Regions from separate parts of the Nonomuraea sp. NPDC049709 genome, predicted to be linked through region 2. Evidence: riboswitches for the same ligand, from Rfam matches in the RefSeq annotation. Region 2 holds a riboswitch; the other holds the start of a gene.
The links. Region 2 has a riboswitch for S-adenosylmethionine ahead of AB0J69_RS11915 (aminotransferase class V-fold PLP-dependent enzyme). Riboswitches for the same ligand answer to the same signal wherever they lie in the genome.
Positions count from the first base shown of each region.

Region 1: it holds a riboswitch for S-adenosylmethionine, as region 2 does, so the genes downstream of both, thrC (threonine synthase) here and AB0J69_RS11915 (aminotransferase class V-fold PLP-dependent enzyme) in region 2, are expected to answer to the same signal.

Region 1 covers NZ_JBFANM010000102.1:1,488-11,277, forward strand. Annotated here, with positions in the region: gene AB0J69_RS54190 (cold-shock protein) at 1-2, opposite strand, end outside; gene AB0J69_RS54195 (MoaD/ThiS family protein) at 247-522, opposite strand; gene thrC (threonine synthase) at 547-1,779, opposite strand; SAM riboswitch class I at 1,793-1,932, opposite strand; gene AB0J69_RS54205 (RNA polymerase sigma factor) at 2,012-2,467, opposite strand; gene AB0J69_RS54210 (trehalose-6-phosphate synthase) at 2,598-4,022, shown strand; gene AB0J69_RS54215 (MFS transporter) at 4,081-5,244, shown strand; gene AB0J69_RS54220 (hypothetical protein) at 5,222-5,809, opposite strand; gene otsB (trehalose-phosphatase) at 5,845-6,615, opposite strand; gene AB0J69_RS54230 (DUF3263 domain-containing protein) at 6,655-6,954, opposite strand; gene AB0J69_RS54235 (hypothetical protein) at 7,348-7,938, shown strand; gene AB0J69_RS54240 (S8 family serine peptidase) at 7,935-9,074, shown strand; gene AB0J69_RS54245 (OB-fold domain-containing protein) at 9,100-9,504, shown strand; gene AB0J69_RS54250 (lipid-transfer protein) at 9,501-9,790, shown strand, end outside.
Region 2 covers NZ_JBFANM010000010.1:14,215-24,004, forward strand. Annotated here, with positions in the region: gene AB0J69_RS11875 (L-aspartate oxidase) at 1-696, opposite strand, end outside; gene AB0J69_RS11880 (DUF6624 domain-containing protein) at 773-1,279, opposite strand; gene panC (pantoate--beta-alanine ligase) at 1,300-2,136, opposite strand; gene AB0J69_RS11890 (DUF2520 domain-containing protein) at 2,159-3,049, opposite strand; gene AB0J69_RS11895 (chaplin) at 3,363-3,590, opposite strand; gene AB0J69_RS11900 (SAM-dependent methyltransferase) at 3,778-4,740, shown strand; gene AB0J69_RS11905 (cytochrome P450) at 4,774-5,967, opposite strand; gene AB0J69_RS11910 (TerC family protein) at 5,967-6,710, opposite strand; SAM riboswitch class IV at 6,826-6,941, shown strand; gene AB0J69_RS11915 (aminotransferase class V-fold PLP-dependent enzyme) at 6,986-8,272, shown strand; gene AB0J69_RS11920 (DoxX family protein) at 8,276-8,929, opposite strand; gene AB0J69_RS11925 (NADH-quinone oxidoreductase subunit D) at 9,052-9,790, shown strand, end outside.

The DNA of each region.
Region 1 (9,790 bases), on a different contig from region 2:
ACTTCCGACTCCTCTTACTGGTCTCCCAGATCTCGCCCATTCCTCCGCGGGACCTGTAATCGTATGACTTAACGGAAAATCAGCCAGACGATCGCCCTCGACCATACCTGTGGCACGGGGTTTGGCAACAGAGTCAATCTGCAAATCGCGTATTTCTTCGCAGCGAAGACCCTTCAACGTTGAATTATCCCAGGAAAAGCAGAAGGCGCCCACTAGGGGCGCCTTCAAGGGTGTGCTCCGCGGGACTCAGCCGCCGGCAACCGCCGGGATGATGGAGATCTGAGTGCCTTCTGGTGCGGGAGTGTCGAGGCCCTCCGCGAATCGGACGTCCTCTTCCCCAACGTAAACGTTGACGAAACGACGAATCTTGCCCGATTCATCCAGAATTCTCGCGCCGATCCCCGGGTAGTCAGAGTCCAGCTTGGCGAGCACGTCACGAAGAGTCGCACCCTCGCCACTCACCTCGGCGTTACCCCCGGTGTACGTGCGCAGAATGGTGGGAATCCGCACAGAAACGCTCATGGTTAAAGTCGCCTTTCCTGATTGTCAGACAGTCGCGCGGAACGCGTCGAGAGAGGGCCGGATCACGGCCGTGGGCGTGGCGTCGTCGCTGATCGCGTCGAGCGTCTTGAGCCCGTCACCGGTGTTCAGCACCACGGTCTCGGCCTCCGGGTCGAGCCGGCCGCTCTCGGCGAGCTTCTTCAGCACGCCCACGGTCACCCCGCCGGCGGTCTCGGCGAAGATGCCCTCTGTCGAGGCCAGGAGCTTGATCGCGGCCACGATCTCCGGGTCCGTGACGTCCTCGACGCCCCCTCCCGTGCGCCGCGCGATGTCCAGCACGTACGGCCCGTCGGCGGGGTTGCCGATGGCCAGCGACTTGGCGATGGTGTTGGGCTTGACCGGCTGCACGACGTCGTGCCCGGCCTTGAACGCCGTGGACACGGGCGAGCACCCGGCGGCCTGAGCACCGAAGATCTTGTAGGGCGTGTCCTCCACCAGGCCCAGCGCCACCAGCTCCTTGAAGCCCTTGTCGATCTTCGTGAGCTGCGAGCCGGACGCGATGGGGATGATGATCTGCTCGGGCAGCCGCCAGCCGAGCTGCTCGGCGATCTCGTACGCGAGCGTCTTGGAGCCCTCGGCGTAGTAAGGCCGCAGGTTGATGTTGGTGAAGCCCCACTTGTCACCCAGGGGGTCGCCGATCAGCTCGGAGCAGAACCTGTTGACGTCGTCGTAGGTGCCCTCGATCCCGATCAGCTTCCCGCCGAACACGCGGGCCATGGCGATCTTGGCCTGCTCGAGGTTGGCCGGGATGAACACGCACGCGTCGAGCCCCGCCCGCGCCGCGGCGGCGGTGACCGCGCCCGCGAGGTTGCCCGTGGAGGAGCAGGAAAGCGTGTGGAAGCCGAAGTTGCGGGCCGCCTCGACGGCCATGGCGACCACCCGGTCCTTGAAGGAGTGGGTGGGGTTTCCCGAGTCGTCCTTCACGTAAAGGGACTTGATGCCGAGCGCCCGCCCGAGGTTTCCGGCCTTGACCAATTTGGTCCAGCCGGGGTTCATATTCGGCTTGGTGGCCACGTCGGCCGGTACGGGGAGCAATGAACGGTAACGCCAGATGTTGGCCGGACCCGACTCGATGTCCGCGCGGGTCACGTCGCCGAAGGAGTAGGCCGCTTCGAGCGGCCCGAAACACTCCTGGCAGGCGAAGCTGGGACCCAGCGGGTAACGCGCGCCGCACTCGCGGCAGGACAGAGCTTCGGCGGGACCAAAGTCAAGCGACATGAAGCGAGGCCTTCCCTCATCTTCGCCCACGGCCACCTTGACCGCGAACCGGAATTGGCACCTTGTCCCGGTCGGCCTCGCAGGTCGCGAGTCGAAACCGGGAGGGTTGCCGGGGCTTCGCAGGGCCGGTCCCTCCACCCCTCTGGATGAGCAATATGCAGTTGTTGAAAAGGACTCTACCCGCTTAAGTGGCCGAAATTACCACCCGTCTCACCATGCGAGACGGGCGGTCTCAGCGATAGTCCTCACCCAGCACGCCCTGAACGTATTTGCGGGCCTGGTGGATGCGTGACTTGGCGGTGCCCAGCGGGATGCCGAGCTGCTCGGCCACCTCGTTGTAGTCCAGCTGGACGATATCGCGCAACACCAGCGCCTGCGCCAGGTCCGGCTTGTCGGCCTCCAGCGCCTCCATCGCGTCGAGCAGGTCGAGCCGCGAGCCCGCGATCACGCTGACCCGTTGCACGTCGGGCTTCTGCATCGGCAGCTCGTCCGAGCTCTGCTCGGCCGCCCGCCGCTTGAGCGACCTGTACGTGGTCCGCGCGCAGTTGGCCGTCACGATGTGCAGCCAGGTGCTGAACCTGGCCCGCCCCTCGAAGCGCCCGATGTTGCGCGCCACGGCCAGCAACGTATCTTGCGAGGCCTCCTCGGCGTCCTGGTGATAAGGCAGGATCCGGGCGCAGTGTCGCATCACATCCGGCTCTATTCGCGCCAGGAGCTCGCCAAGTGCGCGATGATCTCCAGCAGCGGCGGAGCGGGCGAGTTCCTCGGTTAGCTCATCAAGCGCCATAGCTGGGATCCTATGATCGAAGGGAGCCTTGATGAACAGCGTCCTGCTGGCCTCGAACAGAGGTCCGGTCTCCTTCACCGTCTCCGACGGCGGCGAGCTGACCATGAAGCGCGGCGGCGGCGGCCTGGTCTCAGGGCTGTCGGGAGTGGCCAAGGACGACGGCGTGCTGTGGATCTGCGCCGCGCTGTCCGACGGCGACCGCAGCGCCGTACGCCTGGCCTCCGGCGGCCGCATCGACCACGCCGGCTACGACACGGGCCCGCTGCGCATGCTGGACATCCCGCCCGCCACGTTCCACCGCGCCTACAACGCCGTGGCCAACTCCACCCTGTGGTTCATCAACCACCTGCTCTACGACATCCCCAACTCGCCCAACTTCGGCACGAGGTTCGAGCGCGAGTGGGAGTCCTACCGCGACTACAACGGGGCTTTCGCGCTGGCGCTGGCCGAGGAGGCCGGGCACGGCGCGCGCGTGATGGTGCAGGACTACCACCTGACGCTGACCCCGGCGATGCTCCGCGCCGAGCGGCCCGACCTGCGTATCGCCCACTTCAGCCACACGCCGTGGGCGCCGCCCGAATACTTCTCCCTGCTGCCCGACGAGGTGGCCGGCGAGGTCCTGGAGGGCATCCTGGGCGCCGATCACGCCGGGTTCCTCACCGACCGGTGGGCGCAGGCGTTCATGGACTGCTGCGAGCGGCTGCTCGGCGCGGAGACCGACCGCGTCGGGCGCAGCATCACCTACGAGGGCCGGACGACCCGCATCGGCGTCCACAGCCTGGGCGTGGACGGCACGGCGCTGTGGGAGCGGGCCTGCGAGCCCGACGTCGAGTCGCACATGACCGCGCTCAGGGAGCAGGTGGGCGACCGCCGGCTGATCGTCCGCATCGACCGCACCGAGCTGTCCAAGAACATCACCCGCGGCCTGATCGCCTACCGCGAGTTCCTGGCGGCGCACCCCGAGTGGCACGGCAAGGTGGTGCACCTGGCCTTCGCCTACCCCAGCCGGCACGACCTGCCCGAATACCGCGAATACACCGCGTCGGTGCAGCGCCGGGCCCAGGAGATCGAGGCCGAATACGCCACCGAGGACTGGGACCCGGTGATCCTCAACGTCAACGACGACTATCCGCGTTCGCTGGCCGCGTACCGGATGGCCGACGTGCTGCTGGTCAACCCCATCCGCGACGGGATGAACCTGGTGGCCAAGGAGGGCCCGGTCCTGTCGGAGCGGTGCGCGCTGGTGCTGTCGCGGGAGGCCGGGGCCGCCGCCGAACTGGGCCCGCACGCCCTCATGGTCAACCCGTACGACATCAGCGGCACGGCCGTCGCGCTGCACGACGCGCTGGTCATGCCCGAGGACGAGCGGCGCATGCGCCGCGACAAGCTGCACGCCGCCGCGACCGCGCTGCCCCCGCAGAAATGGCTCGCCGCCCAGCTCGACGCACTGGCCTGACGCTCTCGCCTAGCATGGGAGGGCGACCGCGTCCCTCCGTCCCGCGGGAGGCTGCCGGGTGACCACGGTCTTACCGCCCGTCCGACTGATCAGAGACCGCCCGACCTGGCTCGTCTACCTGCTGCTCAGCACGTTCGCCACCTACCTGTACGGCCTGAGCGCCGCCCTGCCCCTCCTGCGCGCCGACCAGCGCACGTCGGCCACCGTGGCCGGCCTGCACGGCACCTCCATGGCCCTGGGCACGATCGCGGCCGGGCTCCTGCTCCCCCTGCTGACCCGCAGGTTCGGCCGGCGCGCGACCAGCTGGATCGGCCTGGCCGGGATGAACGCCGGCCTGCTCGCGGTCCTGCCCACCGACGCCCTGGCCCTGACCCTGCTCGGCTACGGCGTGGCCGGCGGCTTCAGCTCGATCCTGCTCTACACGTCCATGGCGGCGCTCAGCGACCACCACGGCCCGGCCGGGCCCGCGGCGATCAGCGAGGCCAACGCGGTCGGCGTGCTCGTGGGCATGGGGATGACGTTCGGGCTCAGCGTGGTCGCCCAGACCGCGCTCGGCTGGCGGGCCGCGCTGCTGCTCACGCCGGTCGCCAGCGTGCTGCTCGCGCTGGCCATGGGCCGGGTCTGGCCCGACCGGCGGGCCGCGGGCCCCGGCGCGGGCGCGGAGTCCGTCGCCCGGCCCGGCTGGCGCTTCCACCTGGCGGGCCTGGTGCTCTTCTGCTGCGTGGCGCTGGAGTTCAGCTTCAACCTGTGGGCCGCCGACCTGTTCGCCGACCGTACGGGGCTGAGCGCGGCCACGGCGGCCACCGGGCTGACGGCGTTCGTGGCGGGACTGGCGGCGGGCAGGTTCGCCGGGGCGCGTCTGGCGCTGCGCCTGCCGCCCACGCCGCTGTTCGCGGGGGCGCTGGCGGTGACGTTCGCGGGCTGGCTGCTGTTCTGGCTGAGCACCCAGCCGGTGCTGTCCTACGCCGGGCTGGTGATCTGCGGGCTCGGCGCCGCCCTGCACTTCCCGCTGGCGCTGGCCGCGCTGATCGCCGGCTCCGGCGACCGGGCGGACCTGGCGGCGGCGGCCTCGCCCATCTGGGCGGGCGCCGCCATGGCCGTCGGTCCGCTGGCGCTCGGCACGCTCGCCGACGGCTTCGGCACCCGGACCGCGTTCCTGATGGTGCCGGTGCTCATCGGCCTGGCGGTCGCCGGGGTGCTCAGTTCCAGTCGGCGTGCTTGAGCGTGTCGGCCAGGCCCGGCGTGTTCCACTGGTCGACCACCAGGATCCTGCTCTGCGGCAGATACCACTCCCGCTGGGTGAAGCGGGTCCGCACCTTGGTCCCGGCGTCGGAGTAGGAGACGCAGGTGGACTTCCAGGCGTTGTAGGCGGCCTTGTGTCCCGGCCCGACCTGGCGCAGGCCCCTCGTCACCTTCGGGCCGATGAGCTCGTACCACTTCCGGTTGAAGGGGCAGGGCTGCACGTCCGTCGCCGTGTAGAAGGGGCGCTTGCCGGTGTAGGGATTGAAGCCCTCGGCGCCCTGCTTGATGTATTTGGGGCCGAAGACGTAGAAGGCGTCGCACTCGGGCGTGCCCCATCCCTGCGCCTTGCCGCACTTGCCGGTGACGACCTGGACCGCGTCGGTGCCGGTGCCGTACACCTTCCACTGGATCGGGATGTAGAGGGTCAGGCCGTTGCGCAGCTTGAGCTGCTGGGCGGGAGCGGCGGTCGCGGGCAGGGCGGTGGCGAGGAGGGTGGCCGCGGCGACACCCGCGGCGGCGAAAAGGGCAGAGTGACGCTTGTGCATGCGCCCGACCCTAGAGATCGCGACTTGCAGATCAGTCACGAACGGCTGAACGCCGACGCCAGCTCACCCAGCAGCGCCACGACCCCCTCCGGACCGTCCACCACGATGTCGGCCCGCTCGGCCAGTGCGGTCACCTCGGCGGAGCCGCTGCACACGGTCACGCCCGGCAGCCCGGACGCGCGTACGGCGTCGAACGCCGCCAGATCCCCCAGGTCGTCACCGACGAACATCACCGACCGGGCGGCTCGCTCCGCCAGGAACAGGCTCAGCGCGTGCCCCTTGTCCATGCCCGGCGGCCTCAGCTCCAGCACCATGCGCCCGGGCTCGACCACCAGGCCGTGCTTCTCCGCCAGCTTGGCCAGCGGCTCCCGCAGGACGGCCAGCGCCCCTTCGGGGTCGGGGCTGCGCCTGGTGTGCACGGCCACGGCCCTGGCCTTGTCCTCGACGCGCACGCCCGCCAGCCCGAGCGAGTCGAGCAGCAGCGGCAGCTCCGCCTCGGCCCGCGGCACACCCGGCGGGGGCGGGGGCGCGGAGATCCGGCCGTCCTCCCAGCGTTCGAAGCCGTAGTGGCCGAGCACGACCAGCCCCGGCACGTCGGCCAGACCCGGTCCGAGCTCCAGTGCGGTGGCCGCAGGCCTGCCGGTCACGATGGCCACCGCGAGGACGCGGGCGCCCAGGTCGGCGAGAACTTCGGGCGCCTTCGGGTGGATCACGGCGGCGGCGGGGTCGGGCACGATCGGCGACAGCGTGCCGTCGAAGTCGAGCCCGATCACGGCGCCGGCCGGATCGCTCAAGATCGCTTCCATTCCAGGGATGTTCCTCACGCGGCTGCCGTACCCAGCCGGTCAGGGACGCATGCCAAGCCTTCTGGCGGCGCGCTCGCGCTGGCGGGTGGACCGTAATCTGCGCAGCCGCTTGACCAGCATGGGGTCCTGCTCGAGAGCCTCCGGCCGGTCGATCAGCTCGCCGAGCAACTGGTAGTAGCGCGTGGCGGAGATCCCGAAGGTCTCCTTGATGGCCTGCTCCTTCGCGCCCGCGTAGCGCCACCATTGGCGCTCGAAGGCGAGGAGTTCGTGATCGCGGTCTGAGAGTGGTTGGCGGGACGGTTCCTGGGCAGCATTGTCACCGCTGAGCGGTGCTCCCATGGTGTCCTCCTCGAAAGGGGCGGGCGACGATCACGTCGCACGCACGCGGCCCGTGGCCATCGTAATGTGCGGAGTGCGGCTGTTCACGGCGGAATGAGAGACGCGCCTGGCGGCGTGTTCCAGCCCGGCTGTTCAGCAGCCTGACATCCGACTTTCTTTCACTTTATTGGCTAAAAGCCGACAGATCGGAACTACTCCGCGTATCGGTCTGTTTACCGAAGCGTCGGGTTGAGCGGGCGCTCGCGTGTCACAATGCACGAGCAGAATCGGCGGCCCCTCCCCTCCCGCCCGAGGTCCGACGTGTACCACCTGTCCGTTGCACTGATCTCCATATTGTCCGCGGTCTGGCCCGTGCCGGCGCCGCCCGTCTCAGAGCGCTGGCAGGCGTGGCCGGTGGCTCAGGTCTTCCCCGGCACGGTGCCGGGGCTCAGCCCTTCCGGGGCCCGGGTCACGTACGAGCTGGCCGGGGTGGCCCCCGAGGCGCCCTGCCGGGCCGCCTTCCACCCCGCTGCCGTGCGCCCCGGCTGCCGCACCGCCCTGCGCGCCACCTACGCCGACAGCACGCAGACCTTCGTCGTCACGGTGGGCATCGCCGTGCTCGACCGGCCGGCGCTCACCGCGCTCGGGGCGGGCCCGCAAGGCTCCGGCCACGCCGCGACGGTGCGGCCCGAGACCGTAGGACCTGAAGCCGTGCGACCCGAGGCCGTGCGACCCGAGACCGTGCGACCCGAGACCGTGCGACCCGAGACCGTACGGCCCGAGACCGTGCGGCCCGTGGCCTTCCCCGGCGGGCCGGCCGCGTGGTTCGGCGACCGGCAGTACTTCGCCGGCGTGGTGGTCGGGTCCGGGGAGCACTACGTGGTGGCGACGGCCGCCGGCTACGCGGACGGGCGGGCGTACCAGCCGGGTGACCGCGTCGTGCCGCGGCTGCGCGACGCCGCCCGGCAGCTCGCGGCGGCGCTGCACCGGGCACTCACCGGATGAGGCGGCTCCTCGTCCCCGTCCTGCTGGCCGGGCTGGCGGCCGGGATCGCGGCGGCCCCCACCGCGCACTCCGACGACGTGGGCGAGGCCGCGCGGGCCGGGCAGTGGCAGCTCGGCGCGCTGCGCCTGCCCGAGGCGTGGCGGTCGAGCAGGGGCGAGGGCGTGCTGGTGGCCGTGCTCGACACCGGCGTGAACGGCCACCACCCCGACCTGGCCGGCGCCGTCGTGCAGGGTCCCGACCTGACGGGTGCGGGCAGGGGGCTGTGGGGGCCGCACGGGACCGCCATGGCCAGCCTGATCGCCGGTCGCGGGCACGGCGACGGCCACCGGGGCGGCGTCCTGGGCGTGGCGCCCGCCGCCAGGGTGTTGTCCGTCAGGGTCACGCTGGAGAACGGCGACCCGCTGCGCCAGAAGCACCGCTCGGGCTGGGGGGACGCGCTGGCCAAGGGCATCCGCTACGCGGCCGACCGCGGCGCCGACGTGATCAGCATGTCGCTCGGCGGCGGCAGCGGCGCGTGGGAGGGGTCGGCGTCGGAGGAGGAGGCCGTCCAGTACGCGATCGGCAAGGGCGCCGTGCTGGTGGCCTCGTCGGGCAACGACGGGGCCGCGGGCAACCGGAAGAACTTCCCCGCCGCCTACCCCGGGGTGATCGCGGTGGGCGCGGTGGACCGGCGGATGAAGGTCGCCGGGTTCTCCAACCGGCAGGACTACCTGTCCGTGGTCGCGCCCGGCGCGGAGATCGTCACGGCCGACGGGGACGCCTCGTACGTGGTCGGCGACGGCACCAGCTCGGCCGCCGCCATGGTCGCGGGCGTCGCCGCCCTGATCCGGTCAGCGCATCCCGACCTGTCGCCCTACCACGTGCGGATGGCCATCGAGCTCGGCGCCCGGCGGCGGCCCGAGGACGGCTACAGCCCCGCCTACGGGCACGGCGTGGTCGACGCGCTGCTCGCGCTGCGGGAGGCCGACCGGCTGGACGTGCCGGTGCCCGGGGCGGCCCGGCCGGGGCCGTACTTCGGCGACGGGCCCGCGCCCGGCTCCCGGATGCCGGTGGTGGCGGGGATGTTGCTGCTGGTGGTCGTGATGTCGGCGCGGGTGGTCGTGCGGCATCGGGGGCGCGAAGGGGATTCAACCTAGCAAGCGCTTGTGTGATACTCCGGCTATGACGTACGCGATCGACGGCTGGTTCGCCATCGAGGGGGACGCCGTCCGCCTGCTCGGCACCAGGTGCGCGGCCTGTGGCACGGTCTGCTTCCCGCCCCGGCGGGAGTCGTGCCCCAATCCGCGCTGCGAGGGGGCGGACATGGAGGAGTTCCCGCTGCCGCGGCGCGGGCGGGTCTGGTCGTACACGAACGCCTGCTACCCGCCGCCGGCGCCGTACGTGGCGGCGCAGCCGTACGAGCCGGTGACGCTGGCCGCGGTCGAGCTCGACGAGGTGGGCATCGTGGTGCTCGGTCAGGTCCGGGGCCTGACGGTGGACCAGCTCGCGGTCGGCATGGAGCTGGAGCTGACCTCGGGGCCGCTGGCCGACGGGCCGCTGATGTGGATGTGGGGGCAGGCTTCATGAGCGTCGTCGTGCTGGGGACCGGGATGCATCCGTGGGGGAAGTGGGGGCGGCCCTTCCTGGAGTACGGCGTGGCGGCCGCCCGCGAGGCGCTGCGGGACGCCGGGGTGGCGTGGACCGACGTGCAGTTCGTGGTCGGGGCGGACACGATCAGGAACGGCTACCCGGGCTTCGTCTCCGGCGCCTCCTACGCCAGGGCGCTGGGCTGGTCGGGCGCGCGGGTGGCCTCCTGCTACGCGGCCTGCGCCTCAGGGGCCCAGGCGCTGGACATCGCGCGTACCAGGATCCT
Region 2 (9,790 bases):
GCCGTCGCCGGTGGAGACCACGGGATTGGTGGTGGCCGCGTAGATCTGGCCCATGCCGCCGGTGGCCAGCACCACCGCCCTGGCGCGCACCGCGCCCACCCCGTCGCGGGCGCCCTCGCCCATGACGTGCAGGGTCACGCCCCTGGCCCGGCCCCGGGCGTCCTTGAGCAGGTCGAGCACCAGTGCGTGCTCGATCACCTCGATGGAGGCCGCGCGGACCGCTTCGATGAGGGCCCGCTGCACCTCCGCGCCCGTGGCGTCGCCGCCCGCGTGCACGATCCGGCGCCGGTGGTGCCCGCCCTCCCTGGTGAGCTGGAGCTCGCCGTCCGGCGTACGGTCGAAGCGGGCGCCGCGCGCCATGAGCCGCCGCAGCGCGCCCGGCCCCTCCGTCACCAACGTGCGCACCGCCCGTACGTCGCACAGCCCCACCCCGGCGACCAGCGTGTCGTTCAGGTGCTCCTCGGGGGTGTCGCGCGGGTCGAGCACGGCGGCGATGCCGCCCTGGGCCCAGCGGGTGGAGCCGGACGACAGCACGTCCTTGGTGACGACCAGGACCTTGGCCGCCGGTTCCAGCTCGGCGTAGCGCAGGGCCACGGTCAGGCCCGCGATGCCCGAGCCCACGACGACCACGTCCGCCTCTACGGTCCAGCCGGGTGCGGGAGCGGTCAGACGGAGGGGAATCGCCGGTGCACTCATTGGGGGTCTCCTCACTGAGGCGATTTCGTCACTATGACGATAACGCCTGGCGTTGCGTGAGCATGCCCCGGGGGGCTCAGAGACCCTCGGTCTTCTTGATGAAGGCTTCGTACTCGGCGAACGGCTCCAGCCCCATGGCCCTGCGGCGCTCGTCGAGCAGGCCCGGGTCCTCGATCGGCATGGGTTCCAGGCCGTCGCCGCCGTCGTGGAACTGGGTGCCGTAGAGCTGGGGGCGGCCGGAGCGCACGCGTACGCGGTCCTCCAGGTACGCGAAGTCGTGCGACGAGGCCTCGTCCGACTCCACCGCGTCGGCCATCACGTAGTGGAACAGGCGCTGCACCTCGGGCGAGGTGGCGTGCTGCGCCAGGAGCCAGGCCGCCCGCGCCGCCCGCTCCCCCACCTGGGAGATCAGCGGCCAGCCGCGGTTGGCGACCACGGAATACAGCCAGGCGGTGTTGCCCTCGTCGAGCCTCTGGAGGCGCGCGAGCCGCTTGTCCCCGGGAAAGCCCTTGGCCGGGTGGCGCATCGCCTGGTCCATCTCCATGCGCCGGAGCAGCTCGGCCCGTAACTCCTCGTCCGTCATGCTCCCGACGGTAATCCGCCTCAGGCGGGATTCAAGGTGAGGGTGACGTTGTCGATCAGCCGGGTGGTGCCCACGCGGGCGGCCACCGCCAGCACGGCCATGCCTTGGTAGGAATCGCTCACTTCGACGAACGTGGCCGGGTCGACCAGCGCCAGGTAGTCCACGTCGAGCTCGGGGCCGGCCTCGTCGAGCACCGCCCGCGCCGACGCCCGGATCTCGCCCGGCGTCAGCTGGGCCGCGCCCGCCCGCAGGGCCCGCGAGAGCGCCAGCGCCACCCGCCGGTCGTCGTCCGACAGGTAGCGGTTGCGGCTGGACAGGGCCAGGCCGTCCGGCTCGCGTACGGTCGGCGCGCCCAGGATCTCGATGGGCAGGTCGAGGTCGGCGACCATGCGGCGGATGAGGGCGAGCTGCTGGGCGTCCTTCTGCCCGAAGACGGCCAGGTCGGGCTGGACCAGGTTGAACAGCTTGAGCACGACCGTGAGCATGCCGTCGAAGTGGCCCGGCCTGAAGGCGCCCTCGACGATCCGGCCCATCTCCCCGGAGGAGATGCTGATCTGCCGGTCGGCGGCGTACATGTCCTCGACGGCCGGGTGGAACACGACGTCCACGCCCTCGCCCCGGCACACATCCAGGTCGGCGTCAAATGTACGGGGATAGCGTGAAAAATCCTCGTTAGGAGAAAATTGCAGAGGATTGACGAAAATGCTGACCACAACCTGATCGGCGCGCACCCGAGCCTGCCTGATCAGCGACCTGTGGCCCTCATGGAGCGCGCCCATGGTGGGGACCAGCGCCACCGGCCCCGTGCGGCGCGCCTTGACCAGGTCTTCCCGGCTCCTGGCGACGATCAGCTCCATAACTGCCCTCCGAACGCGACGATCAGGTCCATATATTGCCCCCCAGCGCGTCGAGCAGCCGCTCCGCCTCCTCCGGTTTGAGCAACCCCGCAGCCAGCGCCCGGTCCGCCGTGAGCCGGGCCAGCGCGATGTAGGCGTCGGCCGCCTCGGGAGCCGCCAGGATGAGCGCGTCGACGTGCTTGCGTACCGTACCGGCGTCACCGCGCACGACGGGGCCGGTCAGCCCGGCGATGCCCAGCCGCAGCACGTTGTCGAGCGCGGCGCCGAGCAGCGGGCCCAGCATCCGCCCCGGATGTTCGACGCCGATGCCCCGCAACAGGTCGGACGACTCCGCGATGAGCGTGACCATGTGGTTGGCCGCCCCGGCCAGGGCCGCGTGGTAGAGCGGGCGGTCGGCGTCGGCGATCCACACCGGCTCGCCGCCCATCTCGATCACCAGGGCCTCGGCGACCGGGCGCAGCACCTCCGGGGCCGTGACGCCGTAGGAGATGCCGGTGAGCTTGTTGAGGTCGTCGTCGCGGCCCGTGAACGTCATCACGGGATGCAGCGCGAGCGGCAGCGCCCCGGCCCGGGCCGCCGGGTCGAGCACCGACAGGCCGTACGCCCCGCTGGTGTGCACCAGCATCTTGCCCTGGAGGTCGGCCCCGGTGGCGGCCAGCCCGTTGACGAGGTCGGGCAGCGCGTCGTCGGGCACGGTGAGCAGGACGAGCTGGCCCGCCGCCACCACCTCATCAGGCCGGGACGGCTTCACGCCGAGCCGGTCAGCCGCCCACCGCTGCGAGTTGTCCGACACTCCGCTGGCGGCCACCACCCGGTGTCCCGCCTGCGCCAACGCGGCGCCGAGGGCCGAACCGACCTTGCCTGCCCCGAGCACGCCGACGGTCAGCCGTGCCGGGCGATCACCTGCGTCCATGACGTCTCACCCCTGTCGACCGTGATGGCACTGCCGACCAGCGTAACGGCCTCTCAGGAGTGAGAGCGTGACCGGTGCTTTGCCGCGCGTTGAGTTAACGACAAAAGCGACAAGGGCATACAAAACGTGCACCCCCTGTCGGAAGAGATGAGGAGAGGGGTTCATCGCATGGCAGCGGGCGCCGAGGTCCCGGATCGGGACCTGACGCCCGCACGATGCGACCTCTTGGAGGTGCGCCGACTGGTCATCCGCCGAATGACCAGCGGGGAGACGAGCCCGGGGCGGCCTGCGCCGGCCCGGGCTCTTTCCCTGCTCAGTGGTGACTGGGCGCGTACGCGTTCGCGCCACCCTTGCAGCCCGCGATCGCGAGGCCGATGACAGCCACCGCGTTGCCGCAGACGTTGATCGGCGCGACGATCGGGACGTGCACTTGGTTGCCGGAGATCACGCCGCCGGTGCCGTTGGTGATGTCGGCGTGCGCCGGAACGGCCAGCGACATCATGGCAACGGCTCCGGTGACGACCATGACCTTCTTCAGCACGAGGGCTCCTCTCAGTTTCGCGGCCTGGGCCGCAGGTGCTTGCTCGAGAGTGAAGTGCTCCGCCACTTGGGGGATGGCGCAACGCAATCACTCGATGACAATGGGTAAACGTTATCGCAAGTTGACGACGTTGAGTAGTCATTCGATGACGATGCGTATCATCGGCCAGTCATGAGATAGTCCAGGCATGTGGCTCACCTGGCGCGTCGCAACGGAGCGCGCGCTGTACGGCGAGGAGGGCTTCTACCTCCGCGAACGCCCGTCAGGCCACTTCCGCACCTCGGTCAGCGCCTCGGCGGCCTTCGCCGGGGCGGTGCTGGCGCTGCTGGCGGAAGTGGACGCCGAACTGGGCGAACCTGACGTGCTCGACCTGGTGGACATCGGCGCGGGCGAGGGCGTGCTGGTCACCCAGGTGCTCGACGCCGCCGAGCCACGGCTGCGCGACCGGCTGCGCGTCACGGCCGTGGACCTGTCCCCCCGGCCGGAGGGGCTGCCCGAGCGGGTCGAGTGGTCCAGCAGCCTGCCCTCCGACATCACCGGGCTGGCCATCGCCAACGAGTGGCTGGACAACGTGCCGCTCGACGTGGTGGAGCAGACTCCCGACGGGCCGCGGCTCGTCATGGTCAACGTGCACACGGGCGAGGAGCGGCTCGGCGGGCCGCTGCGGCCGGCCGACCGCGCCTGGCTCGAGCGGTGGTGGCCGCTGACCCGCGTGGGGGCGCGCGCGGAGATCGGCCGCCCGCGTGACGAGGCGTGGGCCTCGGTCCTCGTCCGCCTCACCAGCGGCCGGGCGATCGCCATCGATTATGCACACCCTGTGGACAACCGGCCGCTGCACGGAACGCTGACCGGATACCGCGACGGGGCGGTCGTCGCCCCCGTACCCGACGGGACCTGCGACATCACGGCTCACGTCGCGCTCGACGCGTGCGCGGAGGCCGGGCGGCGGGCCGGCGCGATATCCACAACCTTGTCCACACAGCGCGCGGCGCTGCGGGACCTGGGGCTCACCGGCACGCGTCCGCCGCTCGACCTGGCCCGCGCCGATCCGCGCGGCTACCTCCGGGCCCTGGCGAGGGCCTCGGAGGAGGGCGAGCTGATCGACGCGTCGGGGCTCGGCGGCTTCGGCTGGCTCAGCCAGCGACGCTGAGCCCTGCTTCAGGCGGTGACGCTGAGCCCTGCTTCAGGCGGTGACGCTGAGCTTCAGGGATTCGAGTCCGCGGATGATGTAGCCGGGCTTCCAGGCCGGCTCCTGCCGCAGCTCCAGCTTGGGCGCCCGGTCCAGCAGCGCGCCGAACGACTCGACCAGCTCGATGCGGGCCAGCGGCGCGCCCAGGCAGAAGTGGATCCCGGCGCCGAAGGAGATGTGCGGGTTGTCGGCGCGGCCCACGTCGAGCCGGTCCGGGTCCTCGAACACCGCCGGGTCCCGGTTGGCCGAGCCGAACAGCAGCGCCACCTCCGAGCCGCGCGGGATCCGTACGCCGTGGACCTCGATGTCCTCCAGCACCCAGCGCTCGAACATCTGCAGCGGCGTGTCCCAGCGCATCAGCTCCTCGACGGCCGTGGGCAGCAGCGAGCGGTCCTCGCGCAGCCGGGCCAGCTCGCCGGGGTTCCGGAACAGCGACCACCAGCCGTTGCCCGTCACGTTCACGGTGGCCTCGTGGCCGGCGTTGAGCAGCAGGACGCAGGTGCCGACCAGTTCGTCGTCGGTCAGCTCGTCGATCTGGGTGAGGGCGCTGATGAGGTCCTCGCCGGGGTCGGCCCGGCGCTCGGCGGCCAGGGACTTGAGGTAGCCGGCGAACTCCGACGCCGCGCATACCGCGGTGTGCTGGGCCTCGGGGGCGGGGTTGAGCTCGTACATGCCGCAGATGTCAGCCGACCAGGGGCGCAGCAGGTGGCGGTCCCGGTCGGGGATGCCGAGCATCTCCGCGATCACGGTGACCGGGAGCGGCTCGGCGACCTCGGCGATCAGGTCGCCGCCGCCCTTGTCCACGTACGCGTCCACCAGGCTCCCGGCGATGGCCCGGACCCGGGGGCGCAGCGACTCGACCATGCGCGGCGTGAACGCCCTGGAGACCAGCCGGCGCAACCTGGTGTGCACCGGCGGCTCCACGTCGAGCATGCCCGCCCTGATCACCCGCCAGAACGGCTCCTGGAACTCCGGCTCCGGCTCCCTGCCGAACTCCTCGTGGGTGGCCACGTGCAGGTAGGAGCGGCCCAGCCGGCGGTCTCTGAGCAGCGTGTTCACGTCGGCGTGCCGCGCGATGAGCCACTGGCCCGTCGGCTCGAAGTAGCTGACGGGCGCCTCGCGTCTCAGCTGGTCATAGACCCGGTACGGGTAAGCGACAAAATCCGGATTCCAAGGATCAAAGCCCACTATTGCATCTTAGGAGCGGGGTCCTCCTGCTTCGCATGCCTGCCGCGCATCCGGATGTTGAGCAGCTCCACGATGACCGAGAACGCCATCGCGAAGTAGATGTAACCCTTGGGGATGTGCTGGTCGAGGCCCTCGGCGACGAGCACCACGCCGATCAGCACCAGGAACGCCAGCGCCAGCATCTTGATGCTCGGGTGCGCGTCCACGAACCGGCTGATGGGCCCGGAGGCGAACAACATCACCAGCACCGCCACCACGACGGCCGCGATCATCACGCCGAGCTCGTCCACCATGCCGACGGCGGTGATGACGGAGTCCAGCGAGAACACGACGTCCAGGATCATGATCTGCACGATCACCGAGGTGAAGGAGATGGCGGCGGCCTGCTTGCCGTCCTTGCCGGGCCCGGGCTCCATGCTGTGGTGGATCTCGGTGACGCTCTTGCCCAGCAGGAACAGGCCGCCGAGCAGCAGGATCAGATCGCGTCCCGATATCTCCTGGCCGAGGACCGTGAACAGCGGCTCGGTGAGCTGGACCACCCATGACAGGCCGAGCAGCAGGAGCAGGCGGCTGATCAGGGCCGCGGCCAGACCGAGCACGCGGGCCCGGTCCCGTTGTTCCGGTGGGAGTTTCCCGGCCAGGATGGAGATGAAGATGATGTTGTCGATCCCCAGCACGATCTCCAGGGCGACCAGGGTGAAGAAGCCGATCCAGATCTGTGGGTCGGCCACCCATTCCAGCATCTGCGTACCTCCATGACTCATGGCTGACGGGGGTTTCCGGTAGCAACGAGTCAGGGGCCGGATTAGTTCGCGGCTTGCGATTCCTACCCTGGTGTCGGTTATAGTGCCGAACGTAGGTCATGAGTGCCAGCGACAAGCCCCGGCTAGCTGGCCGGCAACCCTCGCGTCCGCGGCGGGGTGCCCCGGGTGAAGACCTGGTCCGTCACGAGGTGTGGCGGGCAAGCGCGGGCTCCGTGGCTGCTCCCAGGGGTCCGACGACCCTGAGGAGGTTCGCCGTGTCCACTCTGACGATCTTCAGCTCCACCCCTGCCGCCGGGACGACGGCTCCCCCGGCCGCCACCGGCCGGGCCATCCCCGCCGTGCTCGGCGCCGACCTCGAGGTGCCGGTCAAGGGCGGCCGGCTGGTGGGGTACGCCAACCTGGACTACGCCGCCAGCGCCCCCTGTCTGGAGCCGGTCAGCGCCGCCGTCGCCGCCGCGCTCCCGGCCTACTCCAGCGTCCACCGCGGCGCCGGCTACGCCTCGCAGCTCACCACCGCGAGGTACGAGCAGGCCCGCCACACGGTCAGGGCGTTCGTGGGCGCCCGCCCGGACGACGCCGTGATCTTCACCCGCAACACCACCGACGCCACGAACCTGCTGGCCGGCTGCCTGCCCGCCGGGACCACCACCGTGGTCTTCGACACCGAGCACCACGCCTCGCTGCTGCCCTGGCAGCGGTCCGTACGGCTGGCGCCGCCCGCCTTCCCCGGCGAGGCCGTGCGCGCCGCCGACGAGGCGCTGGCCGGGATCGACGGGCCGAAGCTGCTCGTGGTCACCGCCGCCTCGAACGTCACCGGCGAGCTGTGGCCGATCGCCGCCCTGGCCCACATCGCGCACCGCCACGGGGCCCGCATCCTGGTGGACGCGGCTCAGCTGGTGCCGCACCGGCGGCTCAACCTCACCGCGCTCGACCTGGACTACGTGGCCTTCTCGGGGCACAAGCTGTACGCGCCCTTCGGTGCCGGCGTGCTGGTCGGGCGGCGGGACTGGCTGGCCGAGGGGGAGCCGTACCTCAAGGGCGGGGGTGCGGTGCGCTCGGTCGGGGAGAGCGCCGAGTGGCACGACGACCCGGAGCCGCGCCACGAGGCGGGCACCCCGAACGTGCTGGGCGCCATCGCCCTGGCCGCCGCCTGCGACGCGCTGACCGCCACCGGCTGGACGGCCCTGGTGCGCGAGGAGGAGCGGCTGATCGCCCGGCTGCGCTCGGGGCTGGCCGCGATCGACGGCGTGCGGGAGTTGTCGCTGTGGGGGGACGATCACCCGCGGGTCGGCATCGTGTCGTTCACCGTGGCCGGCTACTCGGCCCGTGAGGTGGCCGAGGTGCTGTCCAGCGAGTACGGCATCGGGGTGCGCGACGGCAAGTTCTGCGCGCATCCTTTCGTCCGGCATTTGCTGGGTACGGCCGATGGCGGGTGTGAGGACGACACGGCCTCCGCGGTGCGGGCCTCGATCGGCATCGGCAGCACGCAGGAGCACGTGGACCGGCTGATCGAGGCGGTGCGCGACCTGGTCACCCGCTGACGCTCAGCGGTTCGGCGGCTTGCGGTGCTGCGGCGGCTCGTCCGAGACCAGGGCGTCGATGTCCCTCATGTCCTCGTCGTTGAGCCTGCCGGAGGTGGGTGCGGCCGGCTGCCTGGGCACGTCCGGCTGCTCCCGAGTCGTCTCCGCGGGCGTCGTGGGCCCGCCGGCGTGGCCGGTGGGCGTCGTGCCCGTGGTCCTGCCCGGGGTGTAGGCGGCGAGGTCGTCCTCGGCCGCGCGCCGCTCCGAGCGCCGGCGGAACATCGCGTTGAAGATGCCGTCCAGCCCGATCCGGCCGCCGCCCAGCGCCAGGAACAGCAGGCACAGCGCGCCCAGTGCCCCCGGCAGCTCCCAGCCGCCGCCCTCGGTCAGGATGCCCTTGCCCCCGTGCACGAACGCGATCGCGCCGAGCATGTTGAGCAGCAGCAGCAGCGCCACCGGGCGCACCAGCAGGCCGAGGATCAGCAGGATGCCGCCCACGGTCTCGACGAACATCGCGTACCCGGCGGCCAGCTCGGGCATCGGGATCTGCATGTCCCTGAAGCCCTGCGTGGTGGCGCCGTGGCCGCTTGCCCACTTCTGCCACCCGTGGGCCACGAAGATCACGCCGGTGGCGATTCGCGCGATCAGTGCCGCCACATCAAAAAGAACTCTCTTCATGGTGATTTCTCCCCCCGTTCCCGATATTCCTCCCCATGTCCGGCTTCGGGATGCATTTCCATGCCATGTCTTGACCAACCCCCCTGCTGGATCACCAGCGGCGACGGTGGCAGCATGGCCGTATGACGGAACGTGTGGTCGGAATCGGCGCGGGCGCGAAAGAGCTGGCCACCGAGGACATGATTCTCAACATCGGCCCTCAGCACCCGTCCACGCACGGGGTGCTCAGGCTCCGGCTGACGCTCGACGGCGAGCGCATCGCCACCGCCGAGCCGATCATCGGCTACATGCACCGGGGCGCGGAGAAGCTGTTCGAGGTGCGCGACTACCGTCAGATCATCATGCTGGCCAACCGGCACGACTGGCTGTCGGGCTTCGCCAACGAGCTCGGCGTGGTGCTCGCCGCCGAACGCCTGCTGGGCATGGAGCCGCCGGTCAGGGCTGTGTGGGCGCGCACGCTGCTGGCCGAGCTCAACCGGGTGCTCAACCACCTGATGTTCCTCGGCTCCTACCCTCTCGAGCTGGGCGCGATGACGCCGCTGTTCTACTCCTTCAATGAACGCGAGCGCATCCAGGCCGTCATGGAGGAGATCTCCGGCGGGCGCATGCACTACATGTTCAACCGGGTCGGCGGGCTCAAGGAGGACCTGCCGCTCGGCTGGCTCGACCGGGTGGCCGAGGCCGTCGCGGAGACCCGGCGCCGCGTGCCCGACATCGAGAACCTCATCCTGCACAACGAGATCTTCGTCGCCCGGACCAAGGGGGTGGGGGTGCTGACCCGGGAGCAGATCATGCAGTACGGCGTCAGCGGCCCCGTCTCCCGCGCCTCCGGGGTCGACTTCGACCTGCGCCGCGACGAGC